DNA from 4 places in the Pseudoduganella sp. jia 9 genome. Region 2 is predicted to be linked to each of the others. Evidence: predicted binding sites of a transcription regulator. Region 2 holds the regulator's gene; each other region holds the start of a gene.

Region 1 (7,809 bases), on a different contig from region 2:
GCCGCTGGCGGCAAACTGGTCGCGCAGGTATTGCGCGTCGCTGCCGGTGTGCGTCACCTGCATCAGATGGTTCAGCGCGGCGCTGCCGCCCAGCTTCTCGGCATACGGGTCCATGCGCCGCAGCGTGGTGAGGATGTCCTCGCGCAGCGACAGGCTTTCATAGGTCTTCGGGTGCACCACGGTGCCGTCGAGCCCGAAGCGGCAGGCCTGGAAGCGGTTGTAGTTGTAGACCAGGTAATCGTCTTCCGCCGGCGCTTCGTCTTTCCGGTCGAGCAGGTAGGCGCACAGCGCCTGCAGGTATGCGGCCAGCGCGGCGGCGCGCTCCACCGTCAGCGGCGTGTCGCACACGCGCAGCTCGATCGTGCCGTATTCCGGCTTCGGCCGCAGGTCCCAGTAAAAGTCCTTCATGCTCTTGATGACGCCGGTGTGCTCCATCTTCGCGAAGTAGCCGTTGGCGAAATCGTCCCACGACAGCGTGAACGGCGCCCGGCCGCTCATCGGGAAGGCAAACACGGAATTCAGCCGCGCCGAGTTGAACAGCGTGTCGCCGCCCTGCACGAACGGCGAGGAAGCCGACAGCGCGATGAAGTGCGGCAGGTAGCGCGACAGCGAGTGCAGCAGGAACAGCGCGTTGTCGCCGTTGCCGGTGCCGATGTGCACGTGCTGGCCGAACACGGTGAACTGCTTGGCCAGGTAGCCGTACAGCGACGACACTTCCTTGAAGCGGGGCTTCTCGAAGATGCGCCGGTCGACCCATTTCTGGAACGGGTGCGTGCCGCCGCCGCAGATGCCGATGTTCAGGCGCTCAGCCGCATCGACCAGCGTGTCGCGCACCTCGTGCAACTGGGCCAGCAGCTCGTTGTGGCGGGTGTGCACGTCGCTGTTAATTTCGATCATGCTTTCCGTGATCTCCGGCGTCACGTGGCCGGGAAACGGCTTCTGCGCCAGCAGGTGCAGCAGGTCCGGGCTCGACGCGGTCAGGTCGTAGTCGGAAAAACTGACGAGCTGCAGCTCGAGTTCCACGCCCATCGTCAGCGGCGTCGATTCCTTGAACGGTTCCAGTGCCATGGCTTAGCCCTCCTTCGGCGTTTCGCGGGCCCAGATCAGGGCGCGCTGGGTGATGATGGGACCGAGCACTTCCATGAACACGGTCATCGCGGCCACGGCCGCCAGTTCGTCGATGAACACGACGCCGGAGTTCTTGGTCTGCTCCAGCAGCAGCACGACGAACACGGACATCGGCGCCAGCGCCAGGCCGGTGGCCACGCCCTTGCGCCACGGGATGCCGGACAGCTGCGAGAACGCGGCCACGCCGGCCGTCTTCACGGCGAAGCGGGCAATCAGCAGCACGAAGGCCAGCATGCCGCCGTTGACGACGTTGTTCCAGTCCAGCGTGGACACGGCGAACACGAACAGCAGGATCGTCAGCAGCTCGCCGATGGCGCCGAAGTTGCGCTGCGTGCGGGTAAACGCCACGCGGCGGTGGCGCGCGGTCAGGCCGAAGGCCAGCGTGGCCAGCACCGGCGACAGGTCGTAGGCATGCGTGATCGCGACGAGGATCACCACCACCAGCGCGAATGCCAGCGTGCCCTCGCGCGCCAGGTTGCCCAGGTGGCGCAGCACGGCCGGTACCAGCATGCCGCACACCGCGCCCAGCAGGGCCGACATGACCAGTTCGATGGCGCTCAGCGAGATCGCCTGCGTCAGGCTGCCGGACGTGTTGAATACCCAGAAGCCGACGATGACCTTGAACGTCAGCACGGCCAGCACGCAGTTCAGCGCCACCAGGTGCAGCACCCGTTCGGTGACCTGCCCGGAGCTGCGCTGCTCGTTGATGACACGCAGGACGCCGGCCGGCGATGTCGACATCGCCAGTGACGCCAGCAGCAGCGACGGCATGGTGTCCATGCCCCACAGGCTGGCGATCAGGTACACCACGCCGAACGTGGCAAAGGTTTCGGCCAGGCCGCAGATCGCTACCCACGGATTGACGCGCAGCCAGTTCAGGTTGACGCGATACCCCAGTTCGAACAGGATCAGGCCGAACGCGACGTTGGCCATGACGATGACGGGATTGCCCGCTTCCGTGGCGAACAGGTCGGGGAATGCCTGGGCACACAGGAAGCCGACGAGACCGTATACACTGATACGGGGAAGGCGGGTCCAGCGATGTATGAATTCGCCGGCAAGCCAGGCGAGCAGGACAGCGAGCGGCCAGGCGAGATCGGCCGACATTACCAGGAAATCTGGCATAAGGTTCCTCCTGTTGTTGAATACTTGGGCCGGGCAGGATCGGCGGGAACTACATTTGCGCGAATGTAGTTGATTATGACCGGTGATGCAAGGAAAACTCATCCGTTCGATGACTATATAGCAAGATCACGCGCCACGTCGCACACCTCGGACGTGCAGTACAATGCGGACACTTATCGATATGCCAAGAGGATAATCATGCTGGATCTGGTCAGCGAGCACGCATGCCACGGCGGCGTGCAGCGCTTCTACACGCACGAGGCGCAGGCGACCGGCCTGCCGATGCGCTTCTCCGTCTTCATTCCGCCCCATGCCGAAGGGGCCAGGCTGCCGGCGCTGTTCTACCTGGCCGGGCTGACCTGCACCGAGGAGACCTTCGCCATCAAGGCCGGCGCCCAGCGCGTGGCGGCGGAACTGGGCCTGGTGCTGGTGGCGCCGGACACCAGCCCGCGCGGCGCCAATGTACCCGGCGAAACCGATGCCTGGGATTTCGGCGCGGGCGCCGGCTTCTATCTCGACGCAACGCAGGAACCGTGGGCGCGGCATTACCGGATGGAGAGCTATCTGCACGAACTGCACGACCTGGTGGCACGCGAACTGCCGGTCGACGCCGACCGGATCGGCATCTTCGGGCATTCGATGGGCGGCCATGGCGCATTGACGCTGGCGCTGCGCCGGCCGGACCTGTTCAAGTCGGTATCGGCCTTCGCACCGATCGCCGCCCCGAGCCAGTGCCCATGGGGGCGCAAGGCATTCACGGGCTACCTGGGTGCGGACGAATTCGCCTGGGCGGAGCACGATGCCACGGTGCTGATGGCGCACCGCTGCACGCCGTTCCCGCACGGGATCCTCATCGACCAGGGCCTGGCCGACAAGTTCCTGCACGAGCAACTGAAACCCGAACTGTTCGAGACGGCCTGCGCGAAGGCGAGCCAGCCGCTGACGCTGCGCCGGCACGCGGGCTACGACCACGGCTATTACTTCATCGCCACGTTCATCGAAGACCACCTGCGCTGGCACGCGCCGCAACTGGCCGCCTGATGCGGCGGCCGGCGCGGATTCCGGTACGGCGGCAGGGGGTCAAAGCCTGATTTCGGTACCCAGCTTGCGCAGGAACTGGGCGATCCATTGCGGGTGCGCGGGCCAGGCCGGCGCGGTGACGAACTGGCCGTCGGTGACGGCGGCATCGACGGCGATGTCGGCGAATTCGGCGCCGGCCAGTTTCACCTCCGGCGCGCAGGCCGGATAGCAGCTGATCCTGCGCCCGCGGATCACGTCCGCGGCGGCCAGCAGTTGCGCACCGTGGCATACGGCGGCGATCGGCTTGCCGGCGTCGGCGAACTCCTTGACGATGTCGATCACGCGCGGGTCCAGCCGCAGGTATTCCGGCGCGCGGCCGCCGGCGATGGCCAGCGCATCGTAGTTCGCCACGTCGACGTCGTCGAACGCGGCATTCAGCGCGAACTGGTGGCCCGGCTTTTCGGTATAGGTCTGGTCGCCCTCGAAATCGTGGATCGCCGTCTTGATCTTGTCGCCGGCCTTCTTGCCGGGGCAGACCGCGTGCACGGTATGCCCGACGGCCTGCAGCGCCTGGAACGGCACCATGGTTTCGTAGTCCTCGGCGAAATCGCCGGTCAGGAACAGGATGGTTTTTGCTGCCACGCTTGCCTCCCACTTTGGTTACCAGTTAATGGAAAGGCAATCATAGCACCCAAAAAACTGGGGACGTACCCCTGTTTCTCGGCAATTTTTCCGAGAAACAGGGGTACGTCCCCAGTTTGTTTTATGGCGAAGGCTTAAGGCTGGTTCTTGTGCAGCACGCTCTTGATGGTAGTTGCCAGGTCCTCGGCCACGAACTTGGCCACGTAGGCATCGGCGCCCACGCCCTTGACGTGATCCTCGTTGGTCTTGCCGGACAGCGAAGAATGGATCACCACCGGGATTTTCGAGAAGCGCGGGTCCTGCTTGATCTTGCGGGTCAGCGTGAAGCCATCCATTTCCGGCATTTCCAGGTCGGTCAGCACCAGCGCCACGCGCTCGCTGACTTCGATGCCTTCGGCCTTGCAGCCGACCGCGATGCTGTTGAGCTTGTCCCAGGCTTCCTTGCCGGACTTGGTCATCACGAACGGCGCGTGCATTGCCTGCAGGCCCTGCTCGATCAGGTTGCGCGCCACCACGGAATCGTCGGCCGCCAGGATGAAGGCGCCCTGCTTCAGCGCGATGGTGGGAATCGATTCCGGGTCCACTTCCTTGCCCTCGACCGGCACCATGCGGCGCAGGATCGTTTCCACGTCCAGCACCTGCGCCAGGCGCGTGCCGCTGGTGTCGCCATCCAGGCGGGCGATCGACGTCACCATGCCGGTCGCGTTGCTGCCTTCGGCGGTCAACACCTGGCTCCAGTCCAGGCGCACGATCTCGTCCACGGACTCCACGGCGAAGGCTTGCGTGGTGCGGGCGAATTCCGTCACCAGCATGATGTTCAGGCCGGTTTTCGGCTTGACGCCGACGATCGCCGGCAAGTCCATCACGGGGATGATCTGGCCGCGCAGGTTGACCACGCCCAGCATGTGCGGCTGCGCGCCGGCCACCGCGGTTACCGGCGGCATCGCCACGATCTCGCGGATCTTGAACACGTTGATGCCGTACAGCTCGGAACGGTCGCCGTTCTCGTCGCCGCCGAGGCGGAACAGCAGCAGTTCGAACTTGTTCGTGTTGGTGAGATTGGTGCGTTCGTCAATATCCTGCTGTACGCTTTTCATCTGTGATCCCCGGGTCATCAATGGCTGGCCGCCAGGCGGCCCGATGGAACGCAGTATAGGCGAGAAAACCGTGCGCACGGCCGTTCCTGAACATTAAGGCAATGCCCAATAGTGCCGAGAAACAACACTTTTGAAACCGCGGCGCAGGGAGGTGGCCGGCTGCGAACGAGAGCCGTGAAAAGCGGAGCCGTGATCCGCTCCGACATCGACGCCGGAACGTAAAACGGCAGCCCGAAGGCTGCCGTCTTGAATCCTGGAGCGGGAGAAGAGTCTCGAACTCTCGACCTCAACCTTGGCAAGGTTGCGCTCTACCAACTGAGCTACTCCCGCAGAAGAGGCATGATTATGCCAGACCGTTTTGATAATTACCAGAGTCGATTGCATGCTGGCCCCTTGCTGCCAAGTGTGCCACCTTACGCGACCGTCGGCATTTCTTGCACTTGCGCGGCGAAAGCGGCCTCAGCACCGTCAACCCATTGAAATTGCAACATAAATTTCCCTGGTACATTTTCTGCTCTGGAGACAGCAGCCGGTCCGCACCGGTCCACGCCAACCAGCCAACCTCCAGGGGCATAAAAATGAGTCGATCCAGCACAGCGTTACCGTTTCCATTTCCATTGCCATCGCCATTTCGCTTGCTCGCGGTAGCCGCGGCCGCCACGTTCTGCACGCCGTTCGCCAGCGCCGGCACGTTCGCCTCGGCCATCCTCGACATCAACAACTTCAAGATCTCGCACTCCAACGGCACCGTGTACAAGAACACGGACTTCTCCAAGCTCATCGGTGTGAACGATGCGCACGCCACCGCTTCGCTGAACGACGTCATCAAGAGCAAATCGGCGATCGGCCCCACGCCCAACGTGGCGCACCAGTGCGTGGGAGCGCCCTGCCCCGCCTTCGGCGAAAACAACTTCACGCCGTACCACTCGCTGCTGCCGATGAGCGGGAATTTCGGTTACGCGGACCAGTACTTCATGGGCTCCGCCATCTCGGTGAACGGCGCGGCGGCCGGCGCGCGCTCGCAGACGCGGGCCGACGCGGCCACTTCCTACAATATGCAGTTCGCCAACAGCAACTCCTCGGTCGGCAGTTCGAACACGATGGCGTTCCGGCTCGACAAGGAAGGTTCGATGACGTTCTCGTTCGACGCCACGCCGTTTGCGATGGCGTACGCATCGCCGGAAGGCCGCCCCATCACCACCGCGAACGCGCGCATTTCCTGGAGCGTCAACATCATCGACATCGACACCGGCCTGTCCGTTTTCCACTATGCGCCCGCCGAGATCAACGGCATGGCGATCGTCAGCCGCACGCATGGCAACACTGGCACGTCGCTGTACCAGCCCGCCACCGGCACGATTCACCTGAAGAGCATGTCGGATCCGCTGCTCGCCAACCACGACTACCAGATCACGGTGCAGCACAACACGCTGGTCAGTGCGCTGCAGCAGGAAATACCTGAGCCGGCCTCGCTGGCGATCGTCGGTACCGGCCTGTTCGCCATGATGATCGGCCGCCGCCGCCCGGCACGCGCCTGAACGACCTTCCTCCAATTCGCCCGCGGCCCCCTGCCGCGGATTTTTTTTTGGCGCTGTTCGCGTGAAGTCGGTTTTTCCCAGCGGTACGGAACTTTCCATGCCGGTCGCTGTCGCATGCCGTCGGGCAGCACTAGTGGTTAGCGGCCACGGCAGACTGAAGCCAATGCGCGGGCGCCGTCAGGCGGGCGGCGTCGAGCACGCGCTGCCAGCCCGTGTAATTGGCCAGGTAGCGGCTGGCCACGCCATTGAACCGGCGCAGCCAGGTCTTGAAGCGGCTATGCCAGCCATTCACCCCCTGGATGTGGATGGCGCCGCGCGCCCGGATGCCGGCCCGGACGTTGACCGCCTCATGTGTGATGCCGGCCTGCCGCGCAAACGCTTTATAGGCACTGGCCGCGTCGCTCACGAGCATCACGTCCATCGCCAGCACTGGCAGCAAGTGTTTCGCCAACTGCTCGGCGGTCACCGGGCCGCGGCCGGTGACGAAGTCGCAGGTTTGCCGGTTGCGGTCGCGAGCGACGAGGATGCAGTCCAGTTCCGCACTGATGCCCCGCAAGCGCGCCTTGCCGCCGCGTTTGCGGGGCGGGCGGTCCAGGTTCCGCGAGCCCTTTTGCGATTCGAGGTGGTAAGTTTCGTCCGCTTCGACGATGCCGGACAATTGCGGACGCGGCTCCTGCCGCACGGCGGCAATGAAGCGGTGGCGCCAGCGGAAGCTGGTGGATTTTGCCACTGCGACGCGCGCGGCAGCCTCGCGGACCGTGGCCGATTCAATCAGGCATTGCAGATAGGCCAGCCACTTGTCGCGCAATCGCAGGCGAGCCAGTGGCGTGCCGGTCAGGGCGTTGAAGCTGCGCCGACAGGCGACGCAGCGATAGCGCTGCAAGCCGTTGGCCTGGCCGCAGCGGTGGCACCGCTTGCCGCCGCAGTCGGGGCACGATCGGTTGCCCGCAGCCTCCTCGATCAGCCGCAGGCAGTGGCCGGGTAATACAAGATCGGCGAGAACGCCCTGCAAAAGAGCGATTTCCGCATCGGAAAGCTGGACTTGCTCCAGCACCTTCAACACCACGCTGACATCGGCCGCGCCCATTGCGCCTCCTGATATACATGAAGTATCTCAACAGGAGGTCAGACAGTGGTTCTGGTCGGACGTTCACCGATTTAAAGCGAACAGCGCCTTTTTTTGGTTCTTCGCGGGGAATGGGGGAAGACGGGATTGACGATCTGAGCAGGAAGTGGTGGCGGGGGTCTGAAGTTGGTAG
Region 2 (7,809 bases):
TCGGCACCGATCTGGCGGATGCGCTGTGCCAGCTTTTCCCGCTGTTGCGGCGTGATGTCCGGATTGGCCATCGTGGCGGCGTCGAACCAGAGCCGTTTCGTGCGCGGATCGCGGGCGGCCATGGCGTCGGCCAGCACACCCAGCGCTTCGTCCGACGGTGCATCTCCATAGCCGGGGCCGGTGCCTGCCAGGTGTGCGACCTGCACTGTCACGTCCGGCGCGGCGGGCAACAGCTGTTCGAGGAGGATGCGGGCCTGGGCGGCGCCATACGGCCGGTGCTTCGATACGGATGCCCGCATGTGCACCGCGATCGCCATCTTCTTCGCATTGGCCGCGGCGAATACCTGCCGTAGCCGCGCGGCGTGTTCGGGCAACTCCAGCTGCACGTCCGAATTCCCGAAATGCAGTTTCAGGCCATGCTTCAGGCCGGGCAGCGCGGCGCAGCGTTCCAGTTCTTCGAGCGCATATTCCTTCAGCGGATTGACGCTGCAGAAGGCCAGCAGCCGGTCAGGGTATAGCGCGGCCTGCGCGCCGTTGAAGTCGTTCTCGGCGCGCACTTTCATATACTCGTCCTCGATCTTGCGCGCCGGACTGCCCCACACGTAGGCGACGGACAGCAGCACGGCACGGCGGATGCCGGCGGCGTCGAGCAGCGCGATCATGTCCTTCGCCGTAATCACGGAGGGCCCGCCGGCCCCGGTGTCGAGCAGCCGCGCCATCGCCGGACTGAACAGGTGCTGGTGGTGGTCCACCAGGGGTGCGTCGGCCGGCGGCACCGCCGCCTGCATGGTGTTGGCCGGCGCATCGTGGGCCCAGGCGGGAAGTGCCAGCGAAGCGGCGGCGAATGTCAGGAAATCACGGCGGTTCATCAAATATTGCTCCGGGAGACACCGTCCTCCAGGACGGTGAGAATTGACGGCAGGCTCACAGGTGGCGCAGCGGATGGGCCCAGGCAGGCCATGCCGGTTCGAAGAAGCGGTCCACCATCGCGTCGCTCACTTCGTCCAGCGACGGCGGATTCCAGCGCGGCGTATTGTCCTTGTCGATTGCCAGCGCACGCACGCCCTCGATCACCTCGCCGTGCTCGAACGTGCGGCGTACCAGGTTGCGCTCCATCCGCAGGCAGTCGGCGATGCCCATTGTTGCGCCGCGCCGTATCATCTCGGCTGTCACGCGCATCATCAGCGGCGAACGCCGCGCCATCGCGGCCAGCGCGTTCTGCGCGAACGGGTGATCGTCGCGGCGCAGCGAGGCGACGATGTCGGTCACCGAACGGTGCGCGAAATGGTCGTCGATCAGTGCACGGTGCGCCTGCAGTTCCGATGCGCCCGCCTCCCCGCGGAGCGGCCGGGCGAACATGGCGACCGCTTCGCGCAGTCCGGCACCGGCGGTGGACCCCACCAGGTCGGCCAGCAGCGGCAGCTCGGGGGCGGGAACGTAATGATCGGCCAGGCCGCAGTACAGCGCATCGGCAGGACCGATCATCAGCGCCGTGAGCGCCAGGTAAACGCCCAGCTTGCCGGGCGCACGCGCCAGGAAATAGCTGCCACCCACGTCGGGAAACAGCCCGATGTTCACCTCGGGCATCGCCAGCCGGGTGCGGTCGGTTGCCACGCGCACGCCGCATTGCGGTCCGCCCTGCGCGATGCCCATGCCGCCGCCCATCACCACGCCGTCCATCACGGCCACGTAGGGTTTCGGAAAGCAATGCACGAGGTAATTCAGCGCATATTCCTCGGTAAAGAAATCTTCGATCAGGGCACTGCCGCGCTGCGGCGTGGCGCTGCCGGCGGCATGGAAGAAGCGGACGTCGCCGCCCGCGCACAGCGCCCTGTCGGAGCTGCTGCGGATGACAACGGCGGCAACGTCCTCGTCGTCGCGCCAGGCCAGCAACGCGCCCGTGATCGCCCGGATCATCTCGAGCGACAGCGCGTTCAACGCCTTCGGCCGGTCGAGTGTGATGAAGCCGGTGCCGTTACGCACCTTGATATGGACGTGGTCGGTCATGGTGTCTCGCATCGTTGTCGTTATTGGCCTCATTCTAGCCATGGATGCGAACCATGTGGGATAAACGTGGGATGTACGCAAGACCTGTGTGCAGGGCGCGCATGCAGGCGCCACATATAACAAAGGGCGCATCGTGCGCCCTTGTGTTGCAGCAGTCGAGGGACTGCGACCTGCGACCGTCGTTATGCGGTCGACGCGGGATTTTCGGTCTCGCTCAGGTACTTGATGGTTTCATGATTGTGGTTCTGCACTTTATCCTTGTGCTTCATGACCTGGCGGTCCAGCTTGTCGATCAGCGTGTCGATGGCCGCATAAAGATCCTGCGCGACGCTTTCGACGAACACGGTCTTGCCCGACATCCGCAGGTTGATCTCCGCTTTCTGTCTTTTCTCTTTCTCGGTGAGATTATCTACACTCAGGATCACACTGACATCGATCAACTGATCGAAATGGCGTCTGACGCGTTCCAGCTTGTTCTGCACATATTCGCGAATGGCAGGGGTAACGTCGATATGGTGTCCACTGATGGTCAGATTCATACACACACTCCTAAAGAAGATATTACAGGTTCGTGCGTTCTCCACCAAGCAAGTAAGGCGGCGCAGAGGAACCCAAGCACTACCAGGATTTGCTGCCAGGGTTTTGCTTACAGGGATTTGCGGAGGCTGACCGGGGGAATTTTCAATGCTTCGCGATATTTGGCAACAGTGCGTCGCGCAATCACCATGCCTTGTTCACCCAGCATGTCCGCAATCTTACTGTCGGATAAAGGGTTCTTAGGGTCTTCGGCTCCTGTGAATTGCACGATCAGCGCCCGGATCGCAGTCGAGGATGCTTCCCCGCCAGCTTCGGTTGCCACGTGGCTGCCAAAAAAATACTTCAACTCAAACATGCCATGCGGAGTCAGCATATATTTTTGAGTTGTTACCCGAGAGATAGTGCTCTCGTGTAGGCCCAGTGTATCAGCTATTTCACGCAACACAAGGGGTCTCATTGCCACCGCGCCATGCGAGAAAAAGTTCTTCTGGCGCTCGACGATGGCCTGGGCCACGCGCAGGATCGTGTCGAAGCGCTGGCGCATATTCTTGATCAGCCACTTGGCTTCCTGCAGCTGGGCATTCATCTGGGTTTCACCCTTGCCCTGCTTGAGCAGGCTGGCGTACAGCGCGTTGACGCGCAGGCGGGGCATCACATCGTTGTTCAATGTGACGATCCAGCCATTGCGCCCCCGCTTCACCACCACATCCGGTACCACGTAGTCTGACACGTCGGCCGCGAACGCGGCGCCCGGATGCGGGTTGCACTGGCGGATCACCGCCTGCGCCTCGCGCAAGTCTTCGTCGTCGCAATCGAGTGCCTTCTTCAGCTTGTTGAAGTCGCGCTGGGCGAACCATTGCAGGTGGTTTTCAACGATGCACAGGGCCATGCGCCGCGTCACCAGCGGCACATTCGGCATGCGCCGGATCTGCAGGGCCAGGCATTCGGATGCACTGCGCGCGCCGATGCCCGCCGGGTCGAAGCTCTGCAACATCTTCAGCGCGGTACGCAATTCGTCGGTCTCGATTTCCAGTTCTTCCGGCAGCCGCGCGTGGATCTCCTCCAGGCTCTCCTCGAGGTAGCCGTTGTCGTCGAGCGCATCGATGATCAGCTCCACCAGTGCCCGGTCGCGCGATTCGAGCACGGTCACGCGCATCTGCTCCATCAGGTGCTCGCGCAGGCTGCGGTGGCTCGCTTCGAGCTGGGGGCGGGCATCGTCGTCGTCCGGGCCCTTGCCGCTGCCCGCACTGCTCCAGTCGGTATCGCCGGTGCCGGCATCGAGCCCCTCGCCACCGCCATCGAACGGCTCGGGTTCGGGCGTCGCCGGCGCATCCTGCGGTGGCCCGCCTTCCGGTGGCGCTTCGCCGGGGGCCTGCGCGGTGTTGATGGCACCGTCACCCAGCAGGCGCACCGAGCGGTCGAGCGGGTCGTCGAGCCGCTCGAGCAGCGGATTATCGGTCAGCAGCTGTTCCAGTTCCTGGTGCAGCTCCAACGTGGACAATTGCAGCAGCCGGATCGACTGCTGCAATTGCGGCGTCAGCGCGAGGTGCTGGGAAGTGCGCAGTTGCAAAGACTGTTTCATAGCTGATTAATGCCCGGTCACATGCGGAAATGTTCACCCAGATATACCCGGCGTACGGACTCGTCGGCAATGATATCGTCGGGTCGGCCGGAGGCCAGTACGCTGCCCTGATTGATGATATACGCCCGGTCGCAGATGCCCAGCGTTTCGCGCACGTTATGATCCGTGATCAACACGCCGATGCTGCGCTCCTTCAGGAAGCGCACGATGCGCTGGATCTCGATCACGGCGATCGGGTCGACACCGGCAAACGGTTCGTCCAGCAGCACGAAGCGGGGGTTGGTCGCCAGCGCACGGGCGATCTCCACGCGGCGCCGTTCGCCGCCGGACAGCGACAGCGCCGTGTTCTCGCGCAGCTTCTCGATCTGCAGGTCGGCCAGCAGCGCGTTCAGGCGTTCGTCGATCGCCGCCTTGCCCAGCGGCTTGCCGTCGACCTTCTGGATCTCCAGCACGGCGCGGATGTTCTCTTCCACGGTCAGCTTGCGGAACACCGACGCTTCCTGCGGCAGGTACGACAGGCCGAGGGTGGCGCGCTTGTGGATCGGCAGGCTGGAGATGTCGGTGCCGTCGAGGTCGATGGTGCCGGCGTCCGACGCGACCAGGCCCACGATCATGTAGAACGACGTGGTCTTGCCGGCACCGTTCGGCCCCAGCAGGCCGACCACTTCGCCGCACGCCACCTGCAACGACACGTCATGCACCACCTGGCGCTTGCCGTAGCTCTTTTGCAGGCCGCGCACGATCAGCGTGCTGCTGCAGTTTTCCTGCACTTGCGCCATTTAATTCCCCGCTGCCGGCGCGGCCGGCGGTTGCGTTGCGGACGGCGCCGCCGGTGCGGTGCGCTTCGGCTGGATCACCATGGTGCCGCGCCCGGCGCCCGGCTTGTCGGCGCCGCTGCTGGTATTGCGCACGCTGAAGAACTCGCGGCGGCTGTCGTACGAGATGAATTCGCCCTCGACCTCATCGCTCGGCTTGCTGCCTTCCAGGCGGCGGATCTTCGCCTTCGAGTACATCTTCACCAGCTCGGCCTTCTCGTCGTACTCGATGCGGTCGGCTTCGCCTTCCATCCACTGGTCGCCTTCGCCGTCGCGCTTCTGGCGGAACGTGACCTTCTTGCCGCCGCCGGTCAGCGTGGCCAGCTGGTAACCGTCCGGCGTGTAGGTAACCACCGCCTTGTCGGCCTTCATCCGCAGCGTGCCGCGCGTGAGCGTCACGTCGCCGGTGAATGTATAGACCTGCTTGACGTCGTCCGCATCGAGGCGTCCGTAATTGATCTCGGTAGGCTTGTACGAATCGGCCTTCTCGGCGGCGGCATGACCCGCAACGCCCAGCAGCATCAGCGCCGCCAACATGAGTTTCTTCATCTTCGATTCCTATGCGATTGTGATCCGCCTCATTGGCGCGGCCGGGGTGGATACACGATGGTGCCCTGGCCGAGCTGCAGCTGGCGCGTGGCATTGTTGGCCCGCATGCCGATGCCGGTGGCGGTGGCGCCGCCGCTCTGCATGCGCACCGGCAGGTCGGTTTCCATACGGTCTTCGTCGGGGTAGATCGTCAGCTTCTCGGTGGCCAGGTGCATGTCCCGCGCGGCGGGCGACGCGACCCGGTGGATGTTCACGTTCTTCGTCAGCGTGATGCGCGTGTTGTCCTGGTCGACCCTGGCATGTTCGGCGCGGATATCCATCGGCGGCCTGTCGCCGGAAAGACTGCGCACCACCGGCTTGTCGATGTCCGCCGAATCGTCGGACGGACGGTGTGTCAGCCTGTCGCCCGAGATGATGTAGCCGGGCTGCCCCGTTTCCGTCATGCGCACGAACGAGAAGCGCTCCACGATGTGGTCCGGTTCATCGACCTTGATGCCGGCTTCCATTTCCTCGCCGGCCCGGTTCATCAGCTCGAGCAGCCAGAACGATCCCAGGGCGCCGAACAGCGCAAGGATCATGCCGATCGACAGGCGGTAGCGGTGTGCGGTTCGCTGGTTGCGCATGGCTTCTCCGTTTCTCAGGCCAGGAACTGGGCCATGACTCGCTCATAGTTGTTCTGCGCCCGCAGCACGAACTCGCAGACTTCGCGCACCGCGCCGTGGCCACCGCGATGCTGCGTGACGTGATGCACGCGCGCCAGCACTTCCGGCCGTGCATTCGGCACCGCCACGGCAAAGCCGACACGCGACAGGATCGGGATATCGACCACGTCGTCACCGATGAAGGCCACCTGCTCCGCGGACAGGTTGAGCTGCTCCAGCAACGCCTTGAACGGCGTCAGCTTGTCGTGGCCGCCCTGGTGCACGAATTCGATCGCCAGGTCCCTGGCACGGGCCACCACCTGCGGCGAACGCCGCGCGCTGATGATCCCGGTCAGCACGCCCGATTCCTGCAGCAGCTTGATGCCCAGGCCATCCTGCACGTTGAATGTCTTGAACGCTTCGCCCTCGGCACCGTAGTGCAGACCGCCGTCGGTCAGCACGCCGTCCACGTCGAAGATGAACAGCTTGACCTGCGCGGCCCGTTCGACGACAGCCGCGTCGTAAGTAATAGTCATCAGATCACCTTTGCACGGGTCAGGTCATGGATGTGCAGCGCACCGACCAGCTTGCCGTGTTCGTCGACCACCAGCATCTGGTTGATGCGGTGCTCTTCCATGATGGCCACGGCATCGACTGCCAGTTTTTCAGGGCCGATGGTACGCGGATTCGCATGCATCACGTCGCCGATGACGACCTTGCCGAAGTCCTGCACCTTGTCGATCAGGCGGCGCAGGTCGCCGTCGGTGAACACGCCCACAGGCCGGTATTGTGCATCGACCACGGCGGTCATGCCCATGCCTTTCTGCGTGATCTGCATCAGTGCATCCGGCAGCCGGGTATCGGTTGCCACGGCGGGGATGGCGTCGCCCTGGCGCATGACGTCGCGCACATGCGTGAGCAGGCGGCGGCCCAGTGCGCCGCCCGGATGGGAGCGGGCGAAGTCTTCTTCCTTGAACCCGCGCAGGTCCAGCAGCGCGACGGCGATCGCATCGCCCAGCGCCAGCGTCACGGTCGTCGACGCCGTCGGCGCCAGGTTCATCGGGCAGGCTTCCTTGGCGACCGAAACGTCCAGGTGCACGTCGGCCAGCCGGGCCAGGCTCGATTCGGGCTTGCCCGTCATCGAGATCACCGCGCCGCCCATGCGCTTGACCACGGGCAGGATCGCCATCAGTTCCGTGCTTTCGCCGGAATAGGAAATGGCGATGAACGCGTCGTCCGGCGTGACCATGCCCAGGTCGCCGTGCGCCGCTTCGGCCGGGTGCACGAACAGCGCCGGGGTGCCGGTGGAAGCCAGCGTCGCGGCGATCTTGCGCCCGATGTGGCCGGACTTGCCGATGCCGGAAACGACAACGCGCCCTTTGCAGTTCAGCAGCAGCGAGACAGCTTTCCCTACGCTCTCATCCGTTGCCAGGCGGTCATGCAGCGCGACCAGGGCATCGGCCTCGATTTGCAGGGCTTCACGCGCCAGCACCAGTGCACGGCTTGCGGTTGTTGCATCAAAAGCTTTCAGCATTGTTTTTTCATGGGTTACACTCATGCCCGAAAGTATAGCCGAATTGGGAAAGCAAAAAACTTGCCAGACGTTACAAACTCCCCACCAGTGCTGCAGATGCCCATTGTGTCGCCGGCCCACCCACGGATACCTTCGTGTTCTCCC
Region 3 (7,809 bases), on a different contig from region 2:
CCGGGCATGCCGGTGGAACTGTTCGTGAAGACGGGCGAGCGCACGATGATGAGCTACCTGATGAAGCCCGTCATGGACCGTGCCCATTCGGCGATGTCGGAGGAGTGACGTGACGAAGCCTACAAGCAAGAAAATCCGCCGGACCTCCATGCTGCGCCGCCTGCCCATGCTGCTGGGCGCGGCCCTTCTGCTGCACGGCGGCGCGGCATCGGCGCTGGGCCTGATGCAGGCCTACCAGGCGGCGTTGCAGAACGACCCCGCGTTCCACGCGGCTTACTACGCGGCCGAAGGCGGCAAGGAATACAGGGTGATCGGCCGCTCCGCCCTGCTGCCGAGCGTTTCCGCAAGCCTCAGCGGCAGCAAGTCGCATACGGTGACGACGTTCCCCGGCAGTGTGCAGCCGGAGCGCGACCAGCACTATATCGCCCGCTCGAAAGTGCTGCAGGTGCGCCAGCCACTGGTCAGCCTCGACGCGCTGGCCCGCTACAAGCAGGGCAAGGCGCAGAGCGAGTACAGCGCGGCGCAATTCGACAGCCAGCAGCAGGAAGTGATCGTACGCGTGGCCGCCGCCTACTTCGAAGTGCTGTTCCAGCAGGAGCAGCTGGCACTGGTGCAGGTGGAGCGCGACATGTACCTGGAACAGCGCAAGGTCAACGACCTGCTGTTCACGAAGGGCGAGGGCACCCGGACCGACGCGATCGAAACCCAGTCGCGGCTCGACCTGGCCGAGGCGCAGGTGCTGGAAGGGCAAGACAACGTGATCAACGCAAAGACCACGCTGGCCGGCATCATCGGCGGCGAGGTCGGCGAGCTCGATCCGTTGCGGCCGGGCTTCCGCGTGGCGCCCACCGACACCCAGGGCTTCGACGAGTGGAAGCGCATGGCGATGGAAAACAACCCGGACATCAAGACGCTGCAGTACGGGATCGAGATCGCGCGCCAGGAATTCAACAAGGCGCGCGCCGGCCATACGCCGCGGCTCGATATCGTGGGTACCTACCAGAAGAGCGAATCGGACACCTACAACACGATCAACCAGAACATCGATTCCCATGCGATCGGCTTCCAGCTGAATATTCCGCTGTACAACGGCGGCGCCGTCAGCGCGCAGGCGCGGCAGGCCGCGGCCAACAAGAGCAAGGCCGAGGAAGACCTGCAAAGCCAGATCGACAAGACGCTGACCGCGCTGCGCAAGGACTACAACACGATGGCCAGCAGCGTGCGGCGCATCGATGCGCTGGTGAAGGCGGTCGATTCGGCCAACCTCCTCATCAAGGCCACCGAGCAAAGCATCAAGGGCGGGGTGCGCATCAACCTCGACCTGCTGAACGCCAAGCGCCAGCTGTACACGGCGCAGCGCGACCTGGCGCAGGCGCGCTACGGCTACCTGCAGGCATCGCTGCGCATGCGCGCCGCGGCCGGCGTGCTGTCGGCGGAAGACTTGCGCATGGTGGCGGCGTACTTCGACTGAAAAGAGCAGGGCAGGGGCGGTGCGGGCGCGCGAATCGTCGTTATAATCGCGGCTATTTGCGCGCGCCGCCCCGATGAAATCGCTCAACCTGCCGTATAACCCGCGGATCGACCAGTTGCGCTGGCTGGCCGTCACGCTGGTCTTCCTGTTCCACTTCTATCTCGAGTATCGCGGGCTGGGCGGCCGCGAGATCGCCACGCCGTGGGCCGGGTTGGTCACGCAGGGGCACACCGGCGTGGCGCTGTTCTTCGCGCTGTCCGGCTTCCTGTTCATGCAGATCGCGCTGTACCAGCGGCAGATCGACTATGGCGCATTCCTGCGCAACCGCTGCCTGCGCATCCTGCCGCTGTTCCTGACGATCTTCGTGCTGGCCACGTCGATCGGCCGCGACAAGTTCGCACCGCAAGACCTGCTGTACGTGCTGGCCACGAACCTGGGGCTGGCGCCCACGTCCTATACGCCGGTGACCGGCGCGGCGTGGAGCATCTCGGTCGAATTCACCTTCTATCTCGTGTTCCCGTTCCTGGCGCGCTTCACGCTGGAGCAGGGTGCGCGCTACCTGTGGCAATTGCTGGCGCTGATGGCGTTCTTCAAGCTGGCCGCGTTCCATGTCAACGAGAAGAGCACGCTGATGTATTTCAGCACGCTGGTGGGGCGCTTCGACCAGTTCCTGATCGGCATGCTGGCAGCGCTGCTGGTCGCCCGGCACGGCGCCGCGCTGCAGCGGCACGCACTGTGGCTGCTGCCGTTGTCGGCCGCGATCGTGGTCTGCAACAGCGCGCTGCAAACGCGCTACGGCGCGTTCGAGCCGTATACCCATAAAACGTTCTGGATCTGGTGGTCGATGCTGGAAGCGGCCGGCTGGAGCGCGGTGATCGTTGCCTGGGTATCGTTCCGGCGCCCGCTGCCGCGCTTGATCGAGCGAACGCTGGACCACGGCGGCAAGATCAGCTTCTCGTTCTACCTGCTGCACATGGGCGTGCTGCACCTGCTGTCGCGCACCTTCGGCCTGCCCGATTTCACCGGCCAGCATCGCTGGAACGTGCTCATCGCGCTGGTCGCCACGTATGCCGCCACCTGGGCCATTTCCGCGCTGTCCTACAACGCCATCGAAGAACCCTTCCTGCGCCTGCGCCGCAGCTACGGCGCCAAGAACAAGCAAGACTAAAAACAGGGGACGGACCCCTGTTTCCTGGCAATTTTCCTGGAAACAGGGGTACGTCCCCAGTTTTGCTGTTTGCCTCAGCCGGCGGTGGTGCCGTGGCAGTGCGGGCAGGAGACGCCGTACACGTATTCCGGCGCCAGTTGCTGGCGCGGGGTGACGATGGCGCGGCAGGCGAAGCATTGCACGGTTTCCGTGGGCTGCAGCTGCGGATTGAGCGCGGTGCGGTAGTCGAAAACGAAGCAGTCGCCCGTGTAGTGGGCGCCGCCCACGTCCTCGAAATATTTCAGGATGCCGCCTTCGAGCTGGTAGACGTTGTCGTAGCCGATGTTCTGCATGTGGATCGCCGCCTTCTCGCAGCGGATGCCGCCGGTGCAGAACGTGACCACGGTCTTGCCCTCGAAATCGGCCTTGTGCTCCTCGATCACCTGCGGGAATTCGGTGAATTTCCTGATGCGATAGTCGACGGTGTTGTCGAAGGTGCCGACATCCACTTCGAAATCGTTGCGGGTGTCGACCATCACCACCGGCTTGCCATGGTCGTCATGGCCCTGGTCCAGCCAGCGCTTCAGGGTCCGCGCATCGACGAACGGCGCGCGGCCTTCTTCCGGCTTGATCAGCGGCATGCGCATCGTGATGATCTCGGCCTTGATCTTCACCAGCATGCGTTTGTGGGACTGCTCGGCGGACAGGCTTTCCTTCACTTCCAGGTCGGCCAGGCGCGCATCGGCACGCACCCAGGCCAGGTAAGCGTCGATGTTTGCGCGCGTGCCGGACAGGAACATGTTGATGCCTTCCGGCGTCAGCAGGATCGTGCCCTTCAGGCCGAGGCGCTGCGTGATTTCCTGGTATTGCGGCCGCAGTTCTTCGAGGTTATCGAGCGTGATGAACTTGTAGGCGGCGATATTGACGAAAACGTCGGCGGCGGGCGCCGAATGTGACGATACGGCGCCGGCCTGGACGGGGGCGCCGAGAGTGCTAGCTTGCATATGGAATCAGGGTCGGAATAGCGGAACAGCCGACATTATAAGCGTATCGGCTGCCAATCCCCGGCGTTGACGCGGCTTCCCGCCCGTTTATGCAACGGTGCCGGCGCGGCGCCTGCGCCCGGCGAGCAGTGCCGCCAGGCCGGCGCCGGCCAGCAGCAGCGACGTCGGCTCGGGAACGGCCTGCTGCTGCTCCTCCTGGCGCAGCGACCAGTTCGCATAAGTGATGAGTGCCGAATTGGCACTGTTGCCGAATCCGATATACGGTGCGATCACATCCAGGTACTGGGTTGCCGTGTTGGTGAATGCGGCTCCCGTCACGGAAATGAAGCCGATGTCGAACGCGGTCACCACGGAGCAGGAGAGCGGGTTCGAGCACCCGTTGGTCCGGGCTGGCGAGGTGTCGTACACGCCCTGGAAGACCAGCCGGTTCAGGGCGTCGGATGCGGCCCAGCTGTCGTCGTACGAATCGAACATCAGCTGGTCGGCCGCCTGGCGCGTGTCCGAGAACAGCACATCGTATTGCTGGCCGCCCACCTCGACGCCCTTGGCACCCATCAGTATGCCGTTCTGCACCAGCAGGATCGGACTTGCCCAGGCAGCGGCCTGCACGCCCAGGAGCAGGGCACCGTGCAGCAGCATATTTTTGACAATGGTTCCCACGATTGCTCCTGTAGAGGAATTCAGTAACTGGTACGCTCGAGCGTAGAAAAGCAAGCTTGGTGCCAGATCGATAATTTTGAGGAAAATCAACACGATGGTTGAGCTCGATCAAATGCTCGGCCAGAAAATGTAAAGTTTCTCGACAACTGCTCGACAGTGCGTCGTTGGCCGGCCGCACCTCAACGGCGGTAAAATAGCGCCTTCGCCGCACGAACCACCGCCCAATCGATCCCATGAGCACCGAAGTCCTAGACCAGTCCGCAGACCAGCCCGTTATCCAGCCAGACGAACCCGCCGCGCCGCCCGGGCCCGATTTCGTCCACCTGCGGGTGCACTCGGAATATTCGATCGTCGATGGCCTGGTGCGCATCGACGACCTGGTCAAGGCGGCCGTCAAGGACAAACAGGGGGCGCTGGCGGTGACCGACCTGTCGAACCTGTTCGGCATGGTCAAGTTCTACAAGAGCGCGCGCGGCAAGGGTATCAAGCCGGTGATCGGCTGCGATGTGTGGATCACCAACGACGACAACCGCGAAAAACCCTGCCGCCTGCTGCTGCTGGCGAAAAACCGGGTGGGCTACCTGCAGCTGTGCGAACTGCTGTCGATGGCCTGGCTGACCAACCAGTACAAGGGGCGGGCCGAGCTGCGCACCGAGTGGCTGCAGGCGCTGAAGGACCAGACGTATGACGTGATGCCCGGCGAGAGCGGTGCCAACGGGCTGATCGCGCTGTCCGGCGCGCAGTTCGGCGACATCGGCAGCGCGATCGACAACGGCAACCTGGAGCTGGCCGAGAAAAACGCGCAGAAGTGGTCGGCCATCTTCCCGGGGCATTTCTACATCGAGATCCAGCGTGCCGGCCAGCCGAACCAGGAGGCGCAGGTGCGCCAGTCGGTGGCGCTGGCCGCCAGGCTGCGCCTGCCGGTGGTGGCGACGCACCCGGTGCAGTTCATGTCCGAGCAGGAGTTCATCGCGCACGAGGCGCGCATCTGTATCGCCGAAGGCGAAATGATCGCCAATGCAAAGCGGCCGAAGCGCTTCAACGAGCAGATGCGCTTCCTGACGCAGCAGGAGATGGCGATCCTGTTCGAGGATTTGCCGGCCGCATTGCAGAACTCCGTGGAAATCGCCAAGCGCTGCAATGTGACGCTCACGCTGGGCAAGCCGCAGCTGCCGAACTTCCCCACGCCGGGCATGACGATCGACGAATTCCTCATCGCCGAAACAAAAAAGGGGCTGGAAGAGCGCCTGCTGCAGCTGTTCCCCGACCCGGCGGTGCGCGAAAAGAACCGCCAGCGCTACGAGGAGCGGCTGGAGTTCGAGAACAAGACGATCATCAACATGAAGTTCCCGGGCTACTTCCTGATCGTGGCCGAGTTCATCCAGTGGGGCAAGAACAACGGCGTGCCGATCGGCCCGGGCCGCGGCTCGGGCGCGGGCTCGCTGGTGGCATACGCGCTGAAGATCACCGACCTCGATCCGCTGAAGTACAACCTGCTGTTCGAGCGCTTCCTGAATCCGGAACGGGTCTCGATGCCCGACTTCGACATCGACTTCTGTCAGGAAAAGCGCGAGCTGGTGATCCAGCACGTCAAGGACCTGTACGGCCGCGACGCCGTGTCGCAGATCGCCACCTTCGGTACGATGGCGGCGAAGGGCGCGATCCGCGACGTCGGCCGCGTGCTCGATTTCGGCTACAACTTCTGCGACGGCATCTCGAAGCTGATCCCGTTCAAGCCGGGCAAGCCGGTGTCGATCGCCGAGGCGATCGAGGAAGAACCGCTGCTGAAGGAACGCCTCGAGAACGAAGAAGAGGTGCGCCAGTTGCTGGACCTGGCGCAGCAGGTCGAAGGCATTACCCGCGGCATCGGCATGCACGCCGGCGGCGTGCTGATCGCGCCGGGCAAGCTGACCGATTTCTGCCCGCTGTACACGCAGTCCGGCGATTCGGGCGTGGTGTCGCAGTACGACAAGGACGACGTGGAAGCCGTGGGCCTGGTGAAGTTCGACTTCCTGGGCCTGACCACGCTGACGATCCTCGACCGCGCGGTGAACTACATCCGCGAGCTCGATCCGGCGATGCAGGACTTCAACCTGGAGACGCTGCCGCTGGACGACCGTGCCTCGTACGACCTGCTGACCAAGGCCAAGACGGTGGCCGTGTTCCAGCTGGAGTCGCGCGGCATGCAGGGCATGCTGAAGGATGCGCGGCCCGACCGCTTCGAGGACATCATCGCGCTGGTGGCGCTGTACCGCCCGGGCCCGATGGACCTGATCCCCGACTTCTGCAAGCGCAAGCACGGCGAGAAGTTCGAATATCCGGACCCGCGCACCGAGGGCATCCTGTCCGAGACCTACGGCATCATGGTCTACCAGGAGCAGGTGATGCAGATGGCGCAGATCATCGGCGGCTACTCGCTGGGCGGCGCCGACATGCTGCGCCGCGCCATGGGCAAGAAGAAGGCCGAGGAAATGGCCGAGCACCGCGAGATCTTCCGCAAGGGTGCCGGCGAGCGCGGGCTGACCACCGAGAAGGCCGACGAGATCTTCGACCTGATGGAGAAGTTCGCCGGCTACGGTTTCAACAAATCGCACGCCGCCGCCTACGCACTGCTGTCGTATCACACCGCGTACCTGAAGCAGCACCATACGGCCGCGTTCATGGCGGCCAACATGTCGCTGACGATGGACGACACCGAAAAGGTCAAGATCCTCGTCGAGGATTCGATCGAGGTGTGCGGCCTGACGATCCTGCCGCCGGACATCAACCTGTCGGCCTACCGCTTCCGTCCGGACGGCCCGCCGCCGTCCGTCACCGGCAAGAAGGTCACCAACATCCGCTACGGCCTGGGTGGCGTGAAGGGCGCCGGCCAGAACGCGATCGAGGCGATCATCGCCGCGCGCGAGGCCGATGGCCCGTTCAAGAGCCTGTTCGATTTCTGCAAGCGGGTGGACAAGCGCCAGATCAACCGCCGCACCATCGAGGCGCTGATCCGCTCGGGCGCGTTCGACTGTTTCGGCGTCGACCGTTCGGTGCTGTTCGCATCGGTGGCCTTCGCGATGGAATGCGCCGAGCAGGAGCTGAAGGCGGCCAACCAGGTGAGCCTGTTCGGCGGCGACGACAGCGACCTGGTCGCCCCGCCGGAATACGTACAGGCCACGCCGTGGACCGACCGCCAGAAGCTGGCCGAGGAAAAGATCGCGCTGGGCTTTTATTTGTCCGGCCACATGTTCGACTCGTATGCGGCCGAAGCGCGGCGCTTTGCCCGCACCAAGCTGTCGGAACTGGAGCCGTCGCGCGAGCCGCGCATGATGTGCGGCGTGATCACCGGCATCCGCACGCAGATGACGCAGCGCGGCAAGATCCTCATCGTCAGCCTGGACGACAAGAGCGCCGTGGTGGAAGTGACCGTGTACAACGAGATCTTCGAGGCCAACAAGAAGGCCTTCAAGGAAGACGAATTCCTGGCCGTGACCGGCAAGGTGTCGGAAGACCGCTTCACCGGCGGCCTGCGCATCTCGGCCGAG
Region 4 (7,809 bases), on a different contig from region 2:
CGCCGAACAGCACGGCCGCGTAGCGCAGCCCGACTACCGGCATGCCGATGGCGTGGGCGCTGTGGGGCGCTTCGCCGACGGCACGGATCTGCAGGCCGATGCGCGTGCGCGCCAGCATCCAGCCCACCGCCACGACCAGCAGCAGCGACAGGTAGATGACGGGGTCGAAGCGGAACAGCAGCGGTCCGATGAACGGTATGTCCGACAGTACCGGGAACGACAGCGCCGCGATCGGCGCCACCGTCTGGCCCACCAGGTCGCGGCCGAGGAAGGCGGACAGGCCGATGCCGAACAGCGTCAGGGCGAGCCCCGTCGCCACCTGGTTCGTCTGCAGGGTGAGCACGAGGAAGCCGAACACCAGCGACATCGCCATGCCGGCCACCAGCGCGGCCAGCATGCCGATGGTCAGCGAGCCGGTGTGCAGCGTGGCCATGAAGCCCGTCACGGCGCCCACCAGCATGATGCCTTCGAGGCCCAGGTTCAGCACCCCGGAACGTTCGGCCACCAGTTCGCCGGACGACGCCAGCACCAGCGGCGTGGCGGCACCGGCGGTGCTGGCCAGGAATGCGATCACGTATTCGGGATTCATGCGGCGATCTCCGGTTTGACAATTGTGGCCGCGCCCGGCACGCGTACGCGCGGCTTGAAGCGGTAGTGGATGAACAGGTCGGCGGCCAGCAGGTAGAACAGCAGCAGGCCCTGGAACAGGCCGGTGATGGCCGATGGCAGCTGCAGTTCGATCTGGGCGGCCTCGCCGCCGATGTAGAGCAGCGACATCAGCAGCGCCGCCAGCAGCACGCCCACCGGATGCAGCCGGCCGACATAGGCGACGATGATCGCGGCGAAGCCGTAGCCGGGCGATACGGAAGGCTGCAGCTGCCCGATCGGGCCGGCCACCTCGCCCACTCCGGCCAGGCCGGCCATGGCGCCGCTGACGAGGAACGCCAGCCACACGTTCTTCGGCGCCGAGAAGCCGGCGTACAGCGCGGCGGCCGGCGCCATGCCGCTGACCTGCATCCGGTAGCCGGCGAACGTGTGGCGGCAGAAGAACCACGCCCCCACGACACCCGCCAGCGACAGCAGGAACGCCGCATTGACGCGCAAGCCCTCGACCAGCAGCGGCAGCGTGGCCGAGTCGCCGAACATCTTCGATTGGGGAAAATTGAAACCGTCCGGGTCGCGCAGCGGGCCGTGCACGAGGTAGCTCAGCAGCAGGTAGGCAACGTACACCAGCATCAGGCTGACCAGGATCTCGCTGGTGTTGAAGCGCGTGCGCAGCAAGGCCGGAATCGCCGCCCATGCCATGCCGCCCAGCGCGCCGGCGACGAGCATCAGCGGCAGCACCCACGGCGCTTCCACGCCATCGAAATACAGCGCCACGCAGCCGGCGGTGATGGCGCCCACCGTCAGCTGGCCATCGGCGCCGATGTTATGCACGTCGGCCCGGAAACCGATCGCCAGGCCCACGCCGCACAGGATCAGCGGCGTGGCCTTCAGCAGCAGTTCGCCCACGCCGTACAGCGTGGTGGCCGGCTTGATGAAGTACACATGGAACGCGTGCAGCGGTTCCTGGCCCAGGAACAGGAACAGGATCGAACCGGTGACGAGCATCGCCAGCGCGGCGAGCAGCGGCGATGCGAGCATCATCGCCCGCGAGGGTGCGGGGCGGGCTTCAAGCCGGGACATGGAGGTTTCCTTTTTCGTTCGTATCGGCCGGTTCCGCGGCTGTGGAAAAGTCGCCACTCATCCATACCCCGACCTGGTTGACGGTGGCTTGCGCGACGGGAACCGCGCGCGACAGCCGGCCCTTGGCCAGCACGGCAATGCGGTCGCACATCATGAACAGTTCGTCGAGTTCCTCGGAGATCACCAGCACGGCCACGCCCTGGTCGCGCAAATCGATGATCGCCTGGCGGATCAGCATCGCCGCGCCGATGTCGACGCCCCACGTGGGCTGCGCCAGCACCATCACCTTCGGCGCCAGCGCGATCTCACGGCCGACGATGAATTTCTGCAGGTTGCCGCCGGACAGGCTGGAAGCCGCCGCGCCGGCACCGCCGCATTTCACCTTGAAGCGGGCGATGACGCTGTCGGCGAAGGCACGGATCGCACCACGGCGGACCAGGCCACCCAACAGACCGTTGCGCAGCATGCCGGCGCCATCGGCCAGGTAGCCCGTCAGCAGTGCGTTGTCGGCCAGCGACATGCCGGGCACCGCGCCCCGCCCCAGCCGCTCCTCCGGCACGAAACCCAGCCCGAGCCGGCGGCGCGCGGCCGCGTTCAGCCGTCCCGCGTCGATGCCGAACAGGCGGATACCCTTTGCCTGGCGCAGCGGTACCTCGCCGGATATGGCCTTCATCAATTCCTGCTGGCCGTTGCCGGACACGCCAGCCAGACCGACGATCTCGCCGGCATGAAGTTCCAGCGTGATGTCGCGCAGGTCGGTGCCGAACGGATCGGGGCTGGGCAGCGACAGCCGGTCCAGCGCCAGCCGTACTTCGCCCGGCTCGCGCGGCACCAGCGTGCAGGTGGGCAGGTCGCCGCCGATCATCAGTTCGGCCAGTTCGTGCGCCGTCTGCGTGCGCGGCGTGGCGGTGCCGGAAACGCGGCCGGCGCGCAGCACGGTGGCCTTGTCGCACAGCGCCTGGATCTCGTCGAGCTTGTGGCTGATATAGAGGATGCTGACGCCTTCGGCCGCCAGCTGGCGCAGCGACACGAACAGTTTCTGCACCGCGTCCGGCGTCAGCACCGAGGTCGGTTCGTCCATGATCAGCAGGCGCGGCGACTGCAGCAGGCAGCGCACGATTTCCACGCGCTGGCGCTCGCCGACGGACATGCTGTGCACGCGGCGCTCCGGATCGAGCGGCAGCCCATAGCGGGCCGAGACCTCGCGGATGCGCGGCGCCAGTTTGGCCGGAGTGATCTTCTCGTCCAGCGCCAGCGCGATGTTCTCGGCCACGGTCAGCGTTTCGAACAGCGCGAAATGCTGGAACACCATGCCGATGCCGAGGCGGCGCGCCGCGGCCGGCGATGGAATCGTCACCTGTTTGCCTTCCCACAGGATTTCGCCCGCATCGGGCCGCGTCACGCCGTAGATCATCTTCATCAGCGTGCTCTTGCCGGCACCATTCTCGCCCAGCACCGCGTGGATCTCGCCCGGCATCACCGTGAGGTCCACGCTGTCGTTGGCGACGACGGACGGATAGATCCTTGAAATGCCGAGCAAGCGCAGCCGCGGTTCGGCCTTATGCCGCCCGGGCGGCGCGGCCCGTGGTTCGCTGCTCTGTGGTTCGCTCATCTGCGCCTCCATCATGGGTAACGGCAAAGCCTGTGCAAGTTGCATGCCATCACTTTGGCAGGCACGACGGACGAGCTGGCGCGTCACTGGACAAGCGACGCTCCAATTTGTATACAAATTGCACCATCAAATGTGCACTATCGCGCCAATACCGTGCATGTGTTCCAGGCGATACCGGCCACTGCCGTGCACGGTTCCTGCTTTGCCATTACGATCGCGTGCGGATCGATCCCGCCCGATCCCGAACCGAAAGCGGAGACTGTCAATGAGCAAGCACACCCCAGCGGAGCGCCCACCAGGCCGCCGCGCGCGCGCCGCCGAACCGGCGGCGGCAAATGAAGGAATCATCGAAGGAGCCGTCGAGATGGCAGCCAAGCCCGCGAACAAGGCTGCAGGCAATGCAGCAAGCAATGCAGCAAGTAGTACAGCAAGTCATCCAGCAGGCAATGCACCAGGTAATGCAGCAGGCAATGCGTCCGGTAAAAAACGCGGCGCCGCCGCCGTCGACCTGCGCATCTACAGCGCCGTCGTGAATGCCGTGATGAGCCACAAGCTGCCGCCGGGGACCCGGCTGGGCGAGGCGGAATTCTGCGAGCTCTATGAAGTAAGCCGCACCACGGTGCGCAAGGCGCTGCAGCGGCTGGCGCACGACCATATCGTGGTGCTGCGGCCGAACCGCGGCGCGGTGGTGGCATCGCCCTCCCCCCAGGAAGCGCGCGACGTGTTTACCGCGCGCCGCGCCATCGAGCGCGCCATCGTGCCGCTGGTGATCCGCCACGTCACGCCGGCGTCGATCGGCCGCATCCGCGCCGCGCTGGATGCGGAAGAAGCGGCACGCCGCAGCGGCGACCGTGCCGCTTGGATCCGCCTGGGCGGCGAATTCCACCTGCTGCTGGCCGAACTGGCCGGCAACTCGGTGCTGCAGCGCTTCATGGTGGAACTGGTATCGCGCTCGTCGCTGATCATCGCCGTCTATGAAAACCCGGGCGTGCCGATGTGCGGCAACCACGAACACCACGACCTGCTCGCGCTGATCGAGAACGGCGACGAGCAGGGCGCCACGGCACTGATCGAACATCATCTCGAAGAGATCGAGGCACGCCTGCATCTGGGCACACCGGAACGCAAATTGAGCCTGGCCGAAGCACTGGCCGGGTGCTGAAAAATTGTATACAAAACGCTCCAAAATTGTGTGCATAATGCACCGGCAAAGCACATCGGCAGCGTTGGAGCGATCCGTCTTGGTGCGGTCCTACACAGCGACGGACATTTCGTAGAGGAGACAGCGGGGTGGCCCGGTACTTGCTAAAGGTACTGTCGTGTTGCATGCAATCGATCGGCACATTGGATGCAATCCGTTACACAACACTTACAAGGACCCCGCATGAACACCATTCGTTTTGCTGCTACCTTCGCCCTCGCCGCCACCTGCGCCTGCGCCGCCCAGGCCGCCGACTGGAGCGACACGTCGCTGAGCTACCGTTACGGCTCGAAATTCTCGGAGCCCTACAACGGCGCGGACATCGTCAAGCACGTGGTGAACTTCAGCCACGCCAGCGGCTACAAGTACGGCAGCAATTTCTTCAGTGTCGATTACCTGATGTCGGACGAGAACGACCCATCGTCGGTCGGCGCCAAGTCCGGCGCCCATGAAGCCTACGCGCTGTACCGCCATACCGTCGACCTGGGCAAGGTCACCGGCAAGAACATGTCCTTCGGCCCGGTGCGCGGCGTGGGCATCACGGCCGGTTTCGACATCAACAGCAAGTCCGATGCCGGCTACAACTCGAAGAAGCGCATGCTGGTGCTCGGTCCCACGGTGATGTTCGACGTGCCGGGCTTCCTGAACGTGAGCCTGGTGGCGTTGCATGAATCCAACGCGCCGTACAACGGCTTCACGCAGACCGCGACCGACCGCTACCGCTACGACACCCATGCGGCGCTGTTCAGCTCCTGGAGCATTCCGATCCCGAACGCGCCGCTGGAATTCGAGGGCTACGCGAACTACATCGGCACCAAGGGCATCAACGAATACGGCAGGCCGACGGCGGTGGAGATCAATGTCGACATGAAGCTGATGTACGACGTCAGTTCGCTGCTCGGCGCGAACCCGAAGACCTTCAAGATCGGCGTGGCCTACCAGTACTGGAAGAACAAGTTCGGCAATCCGTCGAAGACCGTTCCGGGCGCCACCGCACGAACCCCGATGGTACGTGCCGAATACCACTTCTGACCAACCTGAAAGAGGAACATCATGAATCGTCGCAAGCTGCTCGCCTTTGCCTCCCTGTCCGCCGCGCTGGGCGCGGCCGCCATCGCCCCGGCGCAGGCGCAGGAACCTCTGAAGGTCGGTTTCGTCTACATCGGCCCCGTTGGCGATGCCGGCTGGACCTATGCGCATGAGCAAGGCCGCCTGGAAATGGAGAAGGCGCTGGGCGGCAAGGTGAAGTCCACCTACGTCGAGAACGTGCCGGAAGGCGCGGACTCCGAGCGCGTGATCCGCAAGCTTGCGGCGGATGGCAACAAGCTCATTTTCACCACCTCGTTCGGCTACATGAACGCCACGGAAAAAGTGGCGAAGGCGTTCCCCAACGTGGTGTTCCAGCACGCCACCGGCTTCAAGACCACGAAGAACATGGGCGCCTACGAGGCGCGCCTGTTCGAAGGCTCCTACCTGCAGGGCATCATCGCCGGCAAGATGACGAAGTCGAATACCCTCGGCTTCGTGGGTTCGTTCCCGGTACCGGAAGTGATCCGCAACATCAATGCCTTCACGCTGGGCGCGCAAAGCGTGAACCCGAAGATCAAGACCCGGATCATCTGGGTCAACAGCTGGTACGACCCGGCCAAGGAACGCCAGGCGGCGGAAACCCTGATCGCCCAGGGCGCCGACGTGCTGACGCAGAACACCGACTCCCCGGCCACGCTGCAGGCGGCCCAGGAAAAGGGAAAATACGCCTTCGGCTGGGACTCGGACATGCAGCGCTTCGCACCGAAGGCGCACCTGACGGCCAGCACCAACCAGTGGGGCAACTACTACACCGAGGTCGCAAAGGGCGTGCTGGCGGGCACCTGGAAAACCGGCCATGTGCACGGCGGCCTGAAGGAAGGCATGGTGAAGATGTCGCCGCTGAACGCGGCGGTGCCGGCCGACGCGGCCAAGCTCTTCGAAGCGAAGAAGGCCGCCTTCACGGCCGGCACGGCGGCGCCGTTCACCGGCCCGATCAAGGACCAGTCGGGCGCCGTCAAGGTGGCCGCCGGCGTGCAGATGCCGTGGAAGGACCTGATGTCGATGAACTTCTACGTGCAGGGCGTGGAAGGCACGATTCCGAAGTAATTCCCCATGTCGCGGGACGGCGCTTGCCGTCCCGCGTTTTTCGAGAAGAATCCATGACCGAACCAACAGCGCGCGACCACCAGTTCCTGACGGACGTGCTCGCGCTGGCCCAGCGCTCGCGCGACGAGGGCCATCACCCATTCGCCGCCATCATCGCCGACGCCGACGGCAACGTGATCGCGCAGGCGATGAACGCATCGAGCAGCGACCGCACCGCGCATGCCGAGATGAACGCGCTGCGCATCGCGTCGTCGCAGCATCCGCCCGAAAAACTGGCCGGCGCCACGATGTACACGAACGCCGAGCCCTGCGCGATGTGCGCCGGCGGCACCTACTGGAGCGGCGTCGGGCGGGTGGTGTACGCGATGTCCGAAGCGACGCTGCTGTCGCTGACCGGCAGCGATCCGGAAAACCCGACCCTGTCGCTGCCGTGCCGGGAAGTATTCGCCGCAGGGCAGCGGCCCACCGAGGTGATCGGGCCGCTGCGCGAAGAGGAAGCGAAACTGTCGCATGCCGGATTCTGGCGCAAGGATTAGCAAACCCGGCCAATAGCGGTGTCAGACACCGGTTTTCGGCTGCCGCAGCCGCATCGTCAGCGGCGTCGGTGCCATCACGAAGCCCAGCACTTCCGCCGGCTCGACCCGATCGCGCGCCCGCACGTCGGCGATATCGAAGCGCCCCAGCAGCACGGCCATCGCCACCTTCATTTCCATCAGCGACAGGTAACGCCCCGGGCATGTGCGCGGCCCGGCGCCGAACGGCAGCGCTACCTGCCGGTTCCCCCCGCCACCCGCCAGCCAGCGCCCCGGATCGAAGCCTTGCGGATCGGGGAATACTGATTCGTCCACGCTGTCATGCCGCAGCGAGCACCACAGCAGCGTACCTTTCGGCAGGTGCACGTTCATCACCGTGGTGTCGCGCAGCGCCTGCAGCGGCAGGAACGGCGCGGGCGGTTTCAGCCGCATCGCTTCGAGCGCGCAGGCCTCCAGGTAATCGAGCGCGCCGATGCTTTCCACTGTCGGTACGGGCGCATGCAGGCGGACTTCCTGCTGCGCGCGCGCCAGCGCTTGCGGATTCTTCCACAACAGCCATTAGAATCGGCCATGGCGATCGCCTTCGGCTGGCTGAGAAGGATGATCTATCGGCCGTATCGGATCTGGTGGCAGGAGGGGAC

Evidence for each region. Region 2 encodes sigma-54, which starts transcription at its own class of promoters, with help from an activator protein. Its sites were predicted from a motif close to TGGCANGNAANCTGCTTT; they were not measured.
Region 1: a site for sigma-54 is predicted at 5,513-5,530, ahead of ACY34H_RS19130 (EDSAP-1 family PEP-CTERM protein). Genes of this name have one in related genera too.
Region 3: a site for sigma-54 is predicted at 4,330-4,347, ahead of ACY34H_RS17300 (PEP-CTERM sorting domain-containing protein). Genes of this name have one in related genera too.
Region 4: a site for sigma-54 is predicted at 4,590-4,607, ahead of ACY34H_RS21370 (outer envelope protein). Genes of this name have one in related genera too.

Annotation. Positions count from the first base shown of each region.
Region 1 is NZ_JBUPWE010000013.1:276,794-284,602, forward strand. It holds gene ACY34H_RS19100 (YbdK family carboxylate-amine ligase) at 1-1,068, opposite strand, end outside; gene ACY34H_RS19105 (cation:proton antiporter) at 1,072-2,253, opposite strand; gene fghA (S-formylglutathione hydrolase) at 2,452-3,294, shown strand; gene ACY34H_RS19115 (DJ-1/PfpI family protein) at 3,334-3,915, opposite strand; gene ACY34H_RS19120 (chemotaxis protein) at 4,050-5,012, opposite strand; tRNA gene ACY34H_RS19125 (tRNA-Gly) at 5,267-5,342, opposite strand; gene ACY34H_RS19130 (EDSAP-1 family PEP-CTERM protein) at 5,648-6,550, shown strand; gene ACY34H_RS19135 (IS1595 family transposase) at 6,681-7,610, opposite strand.
Region 2 is NZ_JBUPWE010000004.1:288,064-295,872, forward strand. It holds gene ACY34H_RS06190 (amidohydrolase family protein) at 1-869, opposite strand, end outside; gene ACY34H_RS06195 (enoyl-CoA hydratase/isomerase family protein) at 925-2,007, opposite strand; gene hpf (ribosome hibernation-promoting factor, HPF/YfiA family) at 2,190-2,546, opposite strand; gene ACY34H_RS06205 (RNA polymerase factor sigma-54) at 2,654-4,126, opposite strand; gene lptB (LPS export ABC transporter ATP-binding protein) at 4,144-4,905, opposite strand; gene lptA (lipopolysaccharide transport periplasmic protein LptA) at 4,906-5,490, opposite strand; gene lptC (LPS export ABC transporter periplasmic protein LptC) at 5,520-6,113, opposite strand; gene ACY34H_RS06225 (KdsC family phosphatase) at 6,128-6,667, opposite strand; gene ACY34H_RS06230 (KpsF/GutQ family sugar-phosphate isomerase) at 6,667-7,665, opposite strand; gene ACY34H_RS06235 (monovalent cation:proton antiporter family protein) at 7,800-7,809, shown strand, end outside.
Region 3 is NZ_JBUPWE010000012.1:132,598-140,406, forward strand. It holds gene ACY34H_RS17280 (HlyD family type I secretion periplasmic adaptor subunit) at 1-108, shown strand, start outside; gene ACY34H_RS17285 (TolC family outer membrane protein) at 110-1,471, shown strand; gene ACY34H_RS17290 (acyltransferase family protein) at 1,545-2,639, shown strand; gene ACY34H_RS17295 (sulfurtransferase) at 2,714-3,622, opposite strand; gene ACY34H_RS17300 (PEP-CTERM sorting domain-containing protein) at 3,710-4,282, opposite strand; gene dnaE (DNA polymerase III subunit alpha) at 4,516-7,809, shown strand, end outside.
Region 4 is NZ_JBUPWE010000015.1:219,600-227,408, forward strand. It holds gene ACY34H_RS21350 (ABC transporter permease) at 1-589, opposite strand, end outside; gene ACY34H_RS21355 (ABC transporter permease) at 586-1,686, opposite strand; gene ACY34H_RS21360 (ABC transporter ATP-binding protein) at 1,673-3,298, opposite strand; gene ACY34H_RS21365 (GntR family transcriptional regulator) at 3,564-4,460, shown strand; gene ACY34H_RS21370 (outer envelope protein) at 4,683-5,531, shown strand; gene ACY34H_RS21375 (BMP family ABC transporter substrate-binding protein) at 5,553-6,635, shown strand; gene ACY34H_RS21380 (nucleoside deaminase) at 6,689-7,171, shown strand; gene ACY34H_RS21385 (cytochrome P450) at 7,193-7,720, opposite strand.